Regions from separate parts of the Noviherbaspirillum sp. FW303-A3 genome, predicted to be linked through region 2. Evidence: riboswitches for the same ligand, from Rfam matches in the RefSeq annotation. Region 2 holds a riboswitch; the other holds the start of a gene.
What was found. Region 2 has a riboswitch for cyclic di-GMP ahead of AC3WOY_RS11490 (lytic transglycosylase domain-containing protein). Riboswitches for the same ligand answer to the same signal wherever they lie in the genome.
Positions count from the first base shown of each region.

Region 1: it holds a riboswitch for cyclic di-GMP, as region 2 does, so the genes downstream of both, AC3WOY_RS15480 (hypothetical protein) here and AC3WOY_RS11490 (lytic transglycosylase domain-containing protein) in region 2, are expected to answer to the same signal.

Region 1 is NZ_JBYTAZ010000001.1:3,200,055-3,207,525, forward strand. Features, by position in the region: gene AC3WOY_RS15445 (cation:proton antiporter) at 1-731, shown strand, start outside; gene AC3WOY_RS15450 (YbdK family carboxylate-amine ligase) at 731-1,855, shown strand; gene AC3WOY_RS15455 (MBL fold metallo-hydrolase) at 1,898-2,542, shown strand; gene AC3WOY_RS15460 (hypothetical protein) at 2,559-2,765, opposite strand; gene AC3WOY_RS15465 (porin) at 3,044-4,033, opposite strand; gene AC3WOY_RS15470 (SEL1-like repeat protein) at 4,408-5,037, shown strand; gene AC3WOY_RS15475 (tetratricopeptide repeat protein) at 5,040-5,969, shown strand; cyclic di-GMP riboswitch class I at 6,066-6,151, shown strand; gene AC3WOY_RS15480 (hypothetical protein) at 6,205-6,504, shown strand; gene AC3WOY_RS15485 (acyl-CoA thioesterase) at 6,508-7,317, opposite strand.
Region 2 is NZ_JBYTAZ010000001.1:2,352,197-2,359,667, forward strand. Features, by position in the region: gene AC3WOY_RS11485 (tetratricopeptide repeat protein) at 1-332, shown strand, start outside; gene AC3WOY_RS11490 (lytic transglycosylase domain-containing protein) at 302-1,006, opposite strand; cyclic di-GMP riboswitch class I at 1,223-1,307, opposite strand; gene AC3WOY_RS11495 (6-phosphofructokinase) at 1,507-2,607, shown strand; gene AC3WOY_RS11500 (thioredoxin family protein) at 2,609-2,935, shown strand; gene AC3WOY_RS11505 (metal-dependent hydrolase) at 2,989-4,215, shown strand; gene AC3WOY_RS11510 (SIR2 family NAD-dependent protein deacylase) at 4,201-5,037, opposite strand; gene AC3WOY_RS11515 (hypothetical protein) at 5,223-5,588, shown strand; gene AC3WOY_RS11520 (response regulator transcription factor) at 5,592-5,963, opposite strand; gene AC3WOY_RS11525 (ATP-binding response regulator) at 5,978-7,471, opposite strand, start outside.

The DNA.
Region 1 (7,471 bases), 850 kb from region 2:
GCGCATTGCACCTGTCGGCACTGAATTGCGTTCTCGCCGTATTCGTGTTCAACATCATTGTGGGACTGTGGACCTTCCAGCATTCCGGCAGCCTGCTGGGCGCGGTGTCGAACAGCATTGTCCTGCTGCTTGTGTCGGGTGGACTCGGCGTGGTGTTCGGAATCGCGGTCCCAGGCCTGCTGCGCCGTCTGGACACGCTCGGCGGCGATGCGACCCTGGCTTTCGCCGTGGCGGTGATACTGCTCTGCGCGTTGTCGCAGGCACTCAGGATGTCGCCCGTGCTGGCGGCGCTGACTTTCGGCTTCGTCACACGTCACCGGCGCGTGACGCTGGGACAGGCGCAGCGCAACTTTGGCGCACTCGGCGACATGCTCACCGTGCTGCTGTTCGTGTTCATCGGTGCGACCCTTGCGTGGCCGCGCATTGCGGCCGGCATAGGAATTGCATTTGCTGTCCTCGGCGTGCGTCTCGCTGCGAAAATCGCTGGTGTGACGCTGTTCGCGCGTGCCAGCGGGACAACCTGGCGCAAGGGCCTGCTCTCCGCGCTTGCACTGTCGCCGATGTCGGTGCTGGTGCTGGCCATGCTGGTACGGACGCGCGCGATGGGCATCGACCTGATGGACCAGCTTGCGCCGCTCGCTGCCGCCACGCTGTTTCTTGCGATCGCCGGCCCGCTGCTCACGCAATGGGCGTTGAAGCTGGCGGGCGAAACGTCCGGCAAGGAGGAATGATGCCGCTGGAAGCCTTCAAGTCATCCCGTCCGCTGACGCTCGGTGTCGAACTCGAACTGCAGCTTGTCAGCCTGAGCGACTTCGACCTCGTCGATGCCAGCCCGGACATGCTGCATCTGCTCGGACGCAAACGATTTCCAGGCAATGTTGTGCCCGAGATCACGGAAAGCATGATCGAGGTGTCGACCGATGTGCAATCGGACCACGCCGGATTGCTGGCGCAGTTGCACAGCATCCGCGACTGCCTGGTGCAGGCGGGCGACATGCTGAACGTCGGCGTCTGCGGCGGCGGTACGCATCCGTTCCAGCGCTGGGCGGAGCGCAGGATTTTTTCCAAGCCGCGCTTCAAGCAGGTTTCCGGTCTCTACGGCTACCTCGCAAAACAGTTCACTATTTTCGGCCAGCATATCCATATCGGTTGCCCGTCCGGCGACGACGCCTTGCTGCTGTTGCATTCGCTGAACCGCTACATCCCGCATTTCATCGCGCTCTCGGCATCGTCGCCCTACGTCCAGGGGAGCGACACACTGTTCAACTCGGCGCGGCTGAATTCGGTATTCGCTTTCCCGTTGAGCGGACGGGCGCCTTTCCTGTTGCGATGGGAAGATTTTGAGCGCGACTACTTCACACGGATGGAAGACACCGGCATTGTGAAAAGCATGAAGGACTTCTATTGGGATATCCGGCCCAAGCCCGAATTCGGCACGATCGAACTGCGTGTCTGCGACACGCCGCTGACGGTGGACCGCGCCGCGGCGCTCGCCGGCTACCTGCAGGCACTATGCTGCTATCTCATGGAAGGGACGGAACCGGTGCCCGCCGAAGACGATTACCTCGTGTACAACTACAACCGCTTCCAGGCCTGCCGTTTCGGCCTCGACGGCGCCATGGTGCATCCGAAGAGCCATGAAGCCGTGGTCATCCGTGACGACGTGCACGCCACGCTACGCCTGATCGAGCCCTACGCCGCATCGCTCGGCGGCCTGTCTGCGCTGGAGCACATCCGGCAGGCCGCGAATGCGGGCAACGATGCGAGTTTCCTGCGCAGCGAACGCGCCGGCACTGGCAGCCCGGAAGGCATGGTCGACGCGGCGATACGGCGTTTTCGCGAAGGCCGCGCTTGAGCGTGGCATACTTTCTGGCTTTCACCCACGGATTTTCCTGCCATGAAATGCGCCATCGTCCCCGTCACTCCCTATCAGCAGAACTGCAGCATCCTGGTCTGTGAACAGACCAGGCACGCCGCACTGGTTGATCCGGGCGGCGAAGTGCCGCGCCTGCGCGACGCGCTCAAGCAGCTGGACGTGACGCTGGAAAAGGTATTTCTCACGCATGGCCACATGGATCACTGCGCGGCGGCCGACCTCGTGCGCAAGGAATTCGGCGTGCCGATCGAGGGCCCGCATATCGAGGACAAGTTCTGGATCGACCAACTGGCCGAGGCTTGCCGCCGTGTCGGCTTCCCGCACGCCGACGCCTTCGAGCCCGACCGCTGGCTCAATGACGGCGACATCGTGACTTTCGGCGCGCAGACGCTGGAAGTGCTGCACTGCCCGGGACATACGCCGGGGCATGTCGTGTTCTTCCAGCGCGATGTCCGCCTTGCGCTGGTGGGGGACGTGCTGTTCCAGGGATCGATCGGCAGAACCGACTTCCCGCGCGGCGATTACGACACCTTGATCGACTCCATCCGCAACAAGCTCTGGCCGCTCGGCGACGACGTCACCTTCGTGCCCGGACATGGTCCGGCCTCGACCTTCGGCAACGAAAGGCAAAACAATCCCTTCGTCGCAGACATGCGATTCGGTTAAGTCAGACGGAAAAAGATCAGCTGGTGTGGCCGGGGCCGCAGCACACCCTGCATCCGGTCACCTTGTCGAAGTGCGCCTTGGCGGCCTCGACGGCCTCGCTGCATCGGGTGAAGGAACCCACGTAGATCCCGTTGTCTCCCTCGGGCAGGTAGGTGCAGCGCGGGACGTGCACCTCATGTTCGCCGTTCGGCATGGCCAGCTTGTTGACGTAGTAATGCTGCACTGCTCACCTCCTGAAGTTGTCGATGACACTGCGCGGCCCATGCTAATGAAAGCAGCACGGGATTTCCTTAACCTGGGATAAGTTCGTCAAACAAAACGCTGCAATTGTACAGACGAAAAAAAGCCCGCTGCAGCGCGCGGGCAAAGCCATATCTTGCGATATGGTAGAGACAACACCTTGGGACTACCAGTGCCGCTGCCGGAGGGATGCAGCGGCACAAATGCAATGCTTGATGCCGTTCCCCCTGCGTTCAGGCAGCGGGAACAGGCAGGCCTTCATCAGAAGGTGTGGCGAACGCCGAGGTTGAACGCCTTGTTGCCGGAACCGGCTTCGGTGTTGTTACCGACGGTGAAGGTCGCGCCACGCTTGTTGTTGATGCGGGCGTAGGCGGTGTAGAAGTCGGTACGCTTGGACAGCGCGTAGGAGTAGCCCAGCGCCCACTGGTTGGCGTCGCGGTTCAGCGCGGAGTCGTCATCCTTGCGGATGAACGAAGCCAGCAGCTTGTGCGGGCCGAAAGGAACGGTTGCGCCGACCAGCAGGTCGTTGTTGTCGACGGTGCCCGTGCCCTTGTTCTTGCCGTAGGCGAGGTGAGCCTTGGCGACGCCGAAGTCGTAGGTGCCGCCGATGACGGTGTTCTTCGCGCTGTCGGTTGCCGCTGCGTTGTTCAGCTTGTGGTAGCCGAGGCCGACCTTCAGCGGGCCTGCGCCGTAGTTCAGCGAAGCGCCGATTGCACGGCTGCCGGAGTTGTTGCCTGCAACTTCGCCGAAGCCGTAAGCCAGTTCACCCGTGAAGCCGCCCATGGACGGGGAGGTGTACTTGACGGTGTTGTCCATGCGGGTGCCGGAGTTGGCCATCAGGTTGGTGAAGCGGCCGGCCATGCCGTTGCCGAACGGGTCGGCTGCGGCGGAAACCAGGTAATGCGGGGTGTACTGGCGGCCGAAGTTGGTCGCGCCGAAGCCACCCTTCAGTCCGACGTATGCCTGACGGCCGAACAGCAGGCCGCCGGTCAGCGCGCCGGTGTCTTCATTGAAGCCGTTCTCCAGCACGAAGTTCGCGGACAGGCCGCCACCCAGGTCTTCCGTACCGCGGAAGCCGATGCGCGAAGCGGAAGCAACACCGCTCGTCAGTTTGGAAACGGAACCGGCGGCGCCGCCTTTTTCCAAGACGATGCCGGCGTCAACCACACCGTAGATGCTCACGTTGGTCTGGGCCGAAGCGGTTCCGGCAAAGCTGCCGATCACGGCAAGCGCGAGTAGCGATTTCTTCATTCTTGAGTCCTTGAGTTGAGAGGGGGAAACCAGTATGCATATCCACTTGCGCGGATGCATCGAACGATAGAGGCAGCGCGGTGCATCAATCCAGAGGCTTGGTAAGTTGATTTCCTCGCAATAGTCAAAACGCCAATGACAGTCGGTATCTGCGTCGCCTTTTCACAACGCGCATGTGGGGGAATTGCGACGCTCCGCAAATTTTGTTTTCGCCATCAAACCATTCGACGGACAAAAGAAAATTTCGCTGCATTTCGCCAGTGTGCGAGCTACGTGAAATTACGAATACAGCGAAAGTTGCCAAATCGCTACGCTAGCTACTCTTTCAAGCGGTGCGCACTCTGCGCCGCATCACCATTCAACCAAGAGCAAGCATGGCAACTCGTGACTTATTGCCGGTGATCCGGGCGGCGCGCGCCGGCGACGCCGCAGCGCAACTGACACTCGGTAGGCACTACCTGTTCGGCGGCAGCGGCCTGCCCCGGAACCCGATGTCGGCACTGCACTGGCTCGACCGTGCCGCACGGCGCGATATTGCGGATGCGTGGCGGCTGATCGGCGAGCATATCCCCTATGAGACGGTGCGCAATATTGCCTCTGCCGGCGCCGTGCTGCCGTGGTATGAGAAGGCATTCGATGCGGGTGTAATGCAAGCGGGGCTGACGCTCGCGCGCCTGGTGATGGATGACGCGGCATTGCGTACGGCGTGGCATGACAAGGCCATGCGTGCCTTGCAGGCAGCGGCACAGGCAAACATGCCCGATGCGCAATGGCTGCTTGCCCAGCAATCCGGAGCCAGGGAACTTTCTGTTGCCGATCCTGCCGCGCGCGGTGCGCGCAAGGCATCGGCATCGCCGCTCGAATGGGCGGCAAGCGCGGCCGATGCCGGCATCCTTGCTGCGCGATATGCGCTCGCCGAGCGCGCGTGGGCGGTCGCGGATTACGCCGCGTTCCTGCGCTGGTCTCTTCCATTGGCACGTGAACTCGTGCAACGCGCCGGCTGACCGTGAATACCGCTTTGCAATTCGCGCATGCCGCGCCACCGCTGTCGCCGGAAGAGGTACGCCTGCTCGCGCGCACAGCGCACGCGCTGATGTTGAGCGCCGATGGCGACAAGCGTGAGGCGATGCGCTTTCTTGAGTGTGCCGCATCGGCCGGCGACCGGGATTCGCAGCTGTCGCTGGGACTGCTGCTTGCACGCATGGATATCGATGGCAAGCGCAGTGACGCCATCGATGGCATCGCCAACTACAAGGAGGCCATTCGCTGGCTGACCCTTGCGGCCGACCAGGGCATCGAGAAGGCGTGGTACGCGATTTCGCGGATTTATCAAAAGGCCGAATTTTCGCAACGCAGCCTGTCGCAGGCACATGCCTATCTTTGCAAGGCGGCATCCGCCGGTTACCACGTCGCGCAACGCGAACTCGGCATGCTGGTCTGGCGTACCCGCAAAGGCGATGCGAGCAGGGACGTGCTCGCTCTCTACTGGCTGCACAAGGCTGCGCTGCAGGGATGCAGCGAGGCCGCCATGCGGCTGGAAAAACTGGCATCGCGTCCGTCGCCCTCCCGCTGGGCACTGGAAGTGCAGCAGCAGCTTGCACAGCATGCATTCAAGGTGCCGCTCGTCGTGAACGCGCGTATCGCGCTTGCGGCGCGCTTCGGCCTGTCGCTGCCGGAGGCCCTGCTGATCGACCTTGCATCCGCGAATCTCGGGCATTGCCTGCTGGTTGACATCCGGGCGGATTATGCGCGCGGCAGGCGTCGCCTGATCCTCGTCGCGAGCGATGACGACCGTGCCGAGATCGAGCGCATCGCGCATGCATTCGAAGGTCTCGATTGTTCATCCGGAGCGGAAGGCAAGTACCGGCAGAGGTTGTACCGGCTGAAGAAACTGGTGCCCGACTGGTGCGCCGTACAGCGTCTGTTGAAGGACTGATTCGCGACTCCCTGATACGGGTCAAGGAATCGCGAGGCGAGGGTGGCGGCCTCCCTGCACGCATTGCGCTCCATTGCTATACTGGCTCGCACAATAACCCATACAGGGCAAACCGGTCGAAAGACCGGGACGCAAAGCTTCCGGCCTAAAAGAGAAACTCTCATGGTAGCGGAGCCGCCTCCTGAAGCGGAGTCTCGCAGCATCGCGGCGTGCCCTGTTTGCAAAACGCCGAATCATGTTGAAGTACGCCATCGCCGCTCTCCTCCTCATACCCGCTCTCGGCTGGGCCGAATGCGGATTCGTCAGCAACAGCAGTGAAATGATGATTGTGGTCAGCAAGAAGTCCGACAACAAATGCTTCAAGTCGGAAGAGTTCCGCAATGCTTTCCGTGACAGCCTCGTGGCGTCCGTCAAGACGATGGACGCCAACTCTCCGGTGATCACCCGTGCCGTCGCTCGCCACCCACGTCCGCCGGGACAGCCGATGCCCGTTCAGCAGGCGGAAATGTATTACGGCCAGACCGCCAAGCGCTGAAGACTATAACGACTGGTCCCGGTACCACACCATCTGGTGCGTGGTCGCCAGCAGGATGCCGTTCCTGGACCAGACCTTTCCCTCCTGGTCGTAATACCCGCCGTTGAAGGCGTTCGCCTTTGCCGTTGCAAAAGTGTGGTGTCCCTCTACCTTCTGCAGCGCCTCGCTGTCCGCATGGAAGTTGATCGTGAGCGTCACCGTCGAGATCGGCGTCGGACCGCCCTTGCGCACGAACAGGCGGGGAATGAAGGTGTCGCAATGCGCGGCGATGGACGGGAAGTCCAGCCCGCGCGGCGGCACGTCGCTGATCCAGCATTGCGTGTCGCTGTCGCTTCCTCCTGCGAGCGGATCACGGTTGACATAGCGCACGTCGTACATCTGGAGGAAAGGGACGTTGGCCGGCGATGCGTAGCGGTCGCGCTCTTCCGGCGCCGCGGCCGGAGGCATCGTTGATTCGGTGTCGGACCAGGCGTCGCGCCGCACCGCAAACACCGCGGTGCCGGTAATCGCCGGCTCGGCATCATCGCCTTGGCGGATTTCCATCTGCCAGTGCTGCGTCGACCGGCCGGTGCGCACCGGATGCACCCGAATGCGGAACCCGCCTTTCTGGAGCGGCCCCGCGAAGTTGACCGTCATGGCCAGTGGATCGCCCAGCCGGCGCGGGTGCGACAGGATCGCCTGCAGCAGCGTGGCGACCGTGGTGCCGCCGAACGGTGAGATCATGTTCCAGTAATGTTCGGACGTATGGCCGCGATACAGGTCGTCGCTTTCCGCCTCCAGGGCGAGCGCCTGGTCAAATGGGTGGGTTGTCATGGGCTTTCTTGTCTGATTGAGAAATGCGAACACTCGTGCTTTTCAATGGTAAACAAAATTGCCGGCCGGTGCAGGGTTTGCGGAAAATCAGCGGATTCTCAAAAAGTTGCCGTGCGGATACAAAAATTGCCGCTTGCTGCTATACTGGGTCTAT
Region 2 (7,471 bases):
AGGGGATGGGACTGGCGCAACTGATGCAGGGCAAGGACGCGGTGCATGCCTTCCGCATGGCGGCGAAGCATCTGCCCGACGACGCGGAATCGCACGAAAACCTCGGACTGGCGCTCAAGCGCGCGGGTCGGCCGGATGAGGCGGAAGATTGCTTCAGGCGGGCGATCAAGTTCAATCCAGTCTCCGCAAGCGCCCACGTCAATCTCGGCAACCTCTTGAAGGAAACAGGACGCCAGACGGAGGCCGAAGCGGCATATCGCCAGGCACTCGCATTGCAACCTGACCTTGCCGATGCGCTGCCTCAGGGTTCGTCGCCGGATGTCGCCGCGTAGAACTTCCTCACGTCCCGCACATAGCGCCGCGTCTCGTTGAAAGGCGGCACGCCATTGTATTTGCGCACGTTGCCGGGGCCGGAGTTGTAGGCGGCAAGCACCTCGTCGAACGTCGCATGGGTACGCATCAGGTACTTCAGGTAGGCGGTGCCGGCGTGGATATTCGTCTGCGGATCGTACAGCGAATGCGCGTTGACGATACCGACGAACTTCGCCGTTCCCGGGGTGACCTGCATCAGCCCGCGCGCATTCCTCTTCGAGCGTGCCTTCGGGTTGTACCCGGACTCCTTCTGGATGACCGCATGGATCAGGCTGGACGGCACGCCGTGCCGCAGCGATGCATTGACGACCATGTGATGGTAAGGCTTGGCATCGCAGGAATGGCAGGTGGCATTGTCGACGATATCCTGGATCGATTCGCTGTAATCCGGCATGGGCAGCAGCGGCCGCGGCGATGCGCCGCGCGCCGCCTTGCGGAAGGATCGCGGTTCGATACCGAACGTCCCCCACTCGGCGAGCACGTCCTGCGCCCGCACGCGTTTCTTGCGCGCCGACTCTTGCGCGGCCTGGGCCGCAACGGCCTGCTGTTCGCTTTCTTCCACCGAGACCGGTGCGAGGGGAAAGGGTCCTGCACATGCGGCAAGCAATGCCGCGAAAAAGAGGGCGATCAACATGTTCACCGCCCTTGCTGTCACTGCCGCACGCGCTGCTGTGGAATCGGTAGCGTTCCACCGCACGGATGCATCGTTGCTGCACATGGTTCCTCCGCTCGCGGCACGCAGATGTGCCGCATGGCCTGGCATGCATTCGCGACGATCTCAAGCAACGGAGAGATGTTGCGGGAGTGAAGAGAGCTGGAGGGCGGCAGGATGCGAGCGGAACGGTATCCACTCGGCAGCCCTGCTGTCATAGACGTGTGCCCTTAGACCAGAAGCTTTGCGTCCCCGCCTTTCGACGGGTTTGCCCTTATCGGAATGTTTGCTGCCGGAACCAGCATACGCCAATCGTTTCCCATTAGAAAACGACTGAAGCATCTTGATACAACTGCGAGGCAATTGCGCCACGAAACGATAGCGGCTTGACACGATCTACTGACACAACGGCAATGCGCCCGGGCCGGATTGACTTGGTGATGCCCGGGGGTGATACTAAATTGACATATCCAGGAGAAACTGTGGTCAAACGAATCGCCATCAATACCGGCGGGGGCGATGCGCCCGGCCTCAATGCTGTCATCCGTGCAACGGTGCTCGCCGCCATCAACCGCGGCTGGGAATGCTATGGCATCCGCGACGGCTTCAACGGCATCCTCAATCCGGATCGCTATGCCGACGGCGGCGTGTTCCGCCTGACGCGGGACGGCGTGCGCGGCATCGCGCACCTGGGCGGCACCATCCTCGGCACGACCAACAAGGGCAATCCCCTGCACTATCCGGTGAAGATGCCGGACGGCACGACGAAGGATACGGACCGGTCGGACGAGGTCCTGGCCTACTTCGCAAAGGAAAAACTCGATGCGCTGGTGGCCATCGGCGGCGACGGATCGCTGACGATCGCGCATGCGCTGCACAAGAAGGGCCTGACCGTGGTCGGCGTGCCCAAGACCATCGACAACGATCTCGACAAGACCTTCACCACCTTCGGCTTCGATACGGCCGTGGCGTTTGCCACCGATTGCCTGGACCGCCTGCACAGCACGGCGGAGAGTCACCAGCGCGTGATGGTGGTGGAGGTGATGGGGCGTTATGCGGGATGGATTGCCTTGCATGCCGGCATCTCCGGCGGCGCGCACAGTATCCTGATCCCGGAAATTCCGTTCGACATCGAGAAGGTCGCGGAGAAGGTCCGCTGGCGCGACGGGCTCGGCCGCATGTACTCGATAGTCGTCGTCGCCGAAGGCGCGGCGCCGCTGGAAGGCGGACGGGAAGTCGCCGAAGCAGCCGGCACCGGACATGCCGAGCGCCTGGGCGGCATCGGCGAGCGCGTTGCCAAGGCCTTGCAGGAGCGCACCGGCAAGGATGCGCGCGTGGTGGTGCTCGGCCACCTGCTGCGCGGCGGCAGCCCGACCTCCTTCGACCGGCTAGCGGCGCTGCGCTTCGGCGCGGCAGCCGTGCGCGCGCTGGAACAGGACATGTCGGGCGTGATGGTGTCGCTGGCTTTCCCGAACGTGGAATACGTCGCGCTGGAAGAGGTCGCCGGCCGCATGAAGGGCGTGCCGCTCGACAGCGATACGCTGCAGACGGCGCGCGACATCGGCATCTGCTTTGGTGATTAGCATGGGACTCAACACCAGTTACGCCGAGCAGGAACCGGCACGCAGCGAGGTCGATGCGCTTGCCGGCCCGACCGTCGTCGAATTCGGCGCACCCTGGTGCGGCTTCTGCATCGGCGCGCAGCCGCTGATCGAACAGGCATTCGAGGGACATGACGCGGTCCGGCATATCAAGATCGAGGATGGTCCCGGACAGCGGCTCGGCCGCTCGTACCGTATCAAGCTGTGGCCGACGCTGGTCTTCCTGAAGGATGGCGTCGAAGTCGCGCGCCTCGTGCGTCCTGCAGATGCCGGCGCGATCCGGCAAGCACTTGCGCAGCTCGACGGCTAGTGCGATTGCGCTGTTCCCGGAGGCGGAGCACGGGAGCCGTGTAAGATTGTCCGATGGATAACCTGAGTCATTCGGTCGCCGGCCTGGCAGTCGGCGAACTGCTGCACCGCAGCCTGCCGCAGGAGGACGATCCGGGCATGCAGCGCCTGCGCCGCCGCCTGTTGCTGTTCACTGCCTGGGCAGCAAGCAACTTTCCCGACATTGATCTCGTGCTGACGCCGGTGCTGCCGGCGCCGCTCGGCTACCTGATGCACCACCGGGGCCATACGCACACGCTGCTGTATGCGATTCCGCAGGCACTGCTGTTGTGGGGCCTGGTCCTCCTCCTGTGGCCCAATGCCCGCCGCCTGATGGAAGCCAGTGCCGTTGCGCGCAAGGGCTTCTTCGCGGCCCTGTCGATCGGGCTCGCGCTGCACCTGTCGATGGACTTCCTCAATTCGTACGGCCTCCATCCGTTCCACCCGTTCGACTCGCGCTGGTTTTACGGCGACATGGTGTTCATCCTCGAGCCGTTCTTCTGGATCGTGTTTGGCGTACCGCTGGCGATGATGGCGCCTCCAGCATTGCGCATCCTGTTCCTTGTGGCGCTGGCTGCTGCACCGGCATACTTCGCGGGGAAGGGCTTCCTCCATTGGAGCTCGCTCGCGGGGCTGGCCGTCGTTGCCATCATCACCGGAGTCCTTCAGCATCGTGCCGGCACGGCCGGCAGGCGGGGCCTGGCAACGGCATTCGCACTCGGCGCAGCCTTTATCGCCACGCAAGGAATGGCGTCCTGGAACGCCGGACGCCTCGTGGCCGAAACACTGCAGCACAGGGATCGCGCGAACCGTGTTCTCGACGTCGCGCTGACGCCCTTCCCCACCAATCCCCTTTGCTGGACCTTCGTGTCCGTCGAGAGCGATCCGCAGGCGGGCAAGTATGCGTTGCGGCGCGGCGTGCTGAGCCTGTCGCCCGGCGTGCTGCCGCTCGACCGTTGTCCCGCCAGCCGGTGGGGCGATGTGCTTCCGCCGGAGGCGACAACGTCGATTGCCTTCTACTCGGGAGAGGTCGCCGACCTGTACACGCTGCGGGCGCTGAAGGACGGCAATTGCCACTTCGAAACCTGGCTGCGTTTTTCCCGTACGCCGTCGGTGGGAGCGACCGCAGCGACGGACCTGCGCTACGGCCCCGCCTGGAAGGAAAACTTCACCACGATGGACTTCGAATCCTTCAGGAAGCTGGATTGCCCGCGCTACGTGCCGCGCTGGCGTTTCCCGCGATCCGACCTACTTGGCCCATGAGGGCAGCCAGCGCAGGAACCATGGCACCGGCCTGCCTTCCGCCTGCATGCGGGCGATGGCGTCCCTGGCGAGAACGGGCAGCACCGTGCGGGCGCCGCCGAACAATTGCCATTGCGCGTAGTGCAGGTTCTCGCACCATTCGGGATTGATGACGCAGATCGGGACGCCGGCGCGATGCGCGGTTTCGACCACGGCCGCGCCGGGATACATTTCCGCCGGCGTGCCGACCACTAGCACCAGGCCAGCCGAGCGGGCCCCGTACTCGGCCCGCTCGACGGCGGCTTTGTCCGGCATTTCCCCCATCCAGACGATGGACGGGCGCAACTGGCCTCCGCAATTCGGGCAAGGCTCGCGCAATGCATCCGCGCCGGTCGCAAGGCCGGTCCAGCGGCACTGCAGGCATTTGAGCTCGTCGAAGCGGCCGTGCAGGTGGACCACTTCGGCGCAGCCTGCTTCCTCCAGCAGCACGTCCACGTTCTGCGTCACATGCGTGACGTCCCAGTGCCGCTCGAGGGCACGCAGTGCCGCGTGCCCTTCATGCGGCCTTGCCGCCAGCAACCGGTGCGCCTGTTCGACGTACCACTCGACGGCAAAAGCGGGATCGCGCGCATAGCCGGTCGGTGTCGCCACGCGCTCGAGCAGGTCCCCCGTCCAGAGATGCTCCCCGGCGCCCCGGTAAGTAGGCAGTCCGGAGTCGGCAGACATCCCTGCGCCGCTATACACAAATATGCGGGTGGCATGCGCAAACTGTTCAAGCAACTTGCGGTAACCGGCCGGTTCAAGGCCGAAGGTTGCAGTGGGAGCGGTGCTGGGCGTTCTCATGGGCGCGGATGTGTTTCCCAATTATCGCGTTGATCCACGGCATGCGCCATAGACATGCGCATTTGACTTGCTCCGGCCTCCTGGTTGCGCTTGCACAAAACACAACAAACCCATGACAGCAGAATGGATATGCAGCACAGCAGTCCTGTTTTCCCTCTTGGATGCAGACGTGGAGGAAGATGGCTATGCGACATTCGCCGCGGCATCATCTGCTGGCCGCCATGGCGCTGGCGGGCACATTCATCCTGTCCGGATGTGCCGCGCCGCCGGAAGCCGGCGTACGCGAGGATGGTCCGATGCAGAAGACCAATCCCCGCAAGCACCGCGAGCACGTCATGCAGGCCGCATGGCGCGGCCAGCCTTATCAATTCCTGCTGGAAAAATTCGGCCCGCCGAGGGGCGTCATGGCACATCCGGGCCTGCGATCCGACCGGGGAGAAATCGTCCTCTATGGGGTGCGCGACGCCAGCTCCAACTGTATCGATGCCTTTACCGTCGTCGCGCCGGGCAGCAGTCACGATCGCATCGTGATGGACTACTTCTGTCGTTAACGCTCATTTCCGCCCTTCGCAGTGCGCGTGAGCAAACGCAAGAAGCTGCTCGATCTTCACTGGCTTTTTCAGAACTTCGCAGCCATACCGCTCCCTGACGTCGCTCACGTCCGCGATGGCGGACACGACCACGACAGCGATGTCGGCCGGTCCGCGCCGGTTGCGCAGCGCTTCCAGGAATTGCCAGCCGTCCATCACCGGCATCATGAGGTCCAGCAGGATGAGGCAGGGCTTGCCTGTTTTCTCCAGCGCCAGCAGCCCCTCGCTGCCGTTGGCAGCAGAGGCCACCTCGAAACCTTCCAGTTCGAGCAGGTCGCGCAGGGTTTCCCGCAGGTCGGGTTCGTCCTCGATGATCAGTATCCGGTCACATGCCATGTCTGTTCGTCCGGTCAGGAAGCCTGCTGCCCGCCGCTGGGCATGCGCACGCGGAAGGTGCTGCCCGCGCCGGATGCCGAGTGCACGTCAACGGTGCCGCCGAGGGTCTCCACGATCTGCTTGACCAGGGCCAGCCCAAGCCCGACGCCCGGTATGCTTTTGCGCTGCACCGGCTCGACCTGCTCGAACGGCAGGAAGATGCGTGGCAGGTCTGCCTCCGGAATGCCGATGCCTGTGTCATGGACTTCGAATACATGGAAGCCGGCACTGGCGCCCACGCGAATCGTCACCTCGCCTTCCTTCGTAAACTTCAGTGCGTTGGCGACAAGGTTGCCGAGCACCACCCGCAGCAGGCGCATGTCGCTCACCAGCGGCTGCAGCCCGGAAGGCGGCGGCTCGAGGACGAGTTGCACGCCTTCCGGTACGGTGTCCGCCATTGCTTCCGCCACCTCGCTCGTCAGCGCGGCGGCATCCACACTTTCCATCCGGGCGGAAATCCTGCCGCTTTCGACACGCGTATATTCCAGCAATCCCTCAATCAGGGTGGACAGCTGTTTCGTGGCGCGGGTCAGCCGCGCGATGCGCGCGGCGACGGCTTCCGGCGGCTGTCCCTCTCGGTGGAGATCGAGCAGCTGGACATTCATGTAGATGGATGACAGCGGCGTGCGCATCTCATGGGAAATGGCAGCCAGGAAATGGCTTTTTACCTGGCTCGCTCGTTCAGCCTGCTCGCGCGCCACTTCAGTGGTGTCCAGCGCCGTATGCAACTGCCTGTGCTTGACCGCCAGCGCATTCGCCAGTTCCTCGACATTGTCCGACATGCTGGACAGCTCGGTGCGCAGGGTGTCGCCTGCCCGTTTCATCGCGAGCAGGTTGCCAGCCCTGGCGAGCAGCTCCTGCGGCAGGAAGGGTTTGGTCAGGTAGTCCTGCGCGCCGTTGCGCAGGAGATTGACCCGCAGGTCGTCATCCGCTTTCGCGGTCAGCAGGAGTACCGGCGTGTGGTCCAGCTCGGAATAGGTGCGCATGGTGTGCACAAGCTGGTCGCCGCTCATTCTCGGCATCATGATGTCGGTGACAACCAGATCGGGCCGCAACGCCAGTGCGCGCTGCAGGCCCTCCTGTCCATCATGCGCGGTGACGACATTGCATGCGCCGGAAAGACAGCGCGCGATGAATCCGCTCATTTCCCGGTTGTCCTCGACCACCAGCACCGTCGGCAGTCCGGGGATGGCTGCCAGGACATTTTCTGCTGCGGCGGACACAGGAGACCGTTCGAGCAGGGCAATATCGAGCACGGTCTGCGCGCCCGTCGCGGGCGCCTGCGGCATCTCATCGACGTGGATGCCGGCGCCTGCGAATAAAGGAAGCTCCGCGACAAAGCGTGCGCCGCCGCCAAGCGCGCTTTCGACCCTGACGCGGCCGCGGTGAAGTTCCACGACATCCTTGACGATCGCCAGCCCGAGGCCGGACCCGCCAGTCCTGCCAGTCCTGCGTGTTGCGCTGTCATC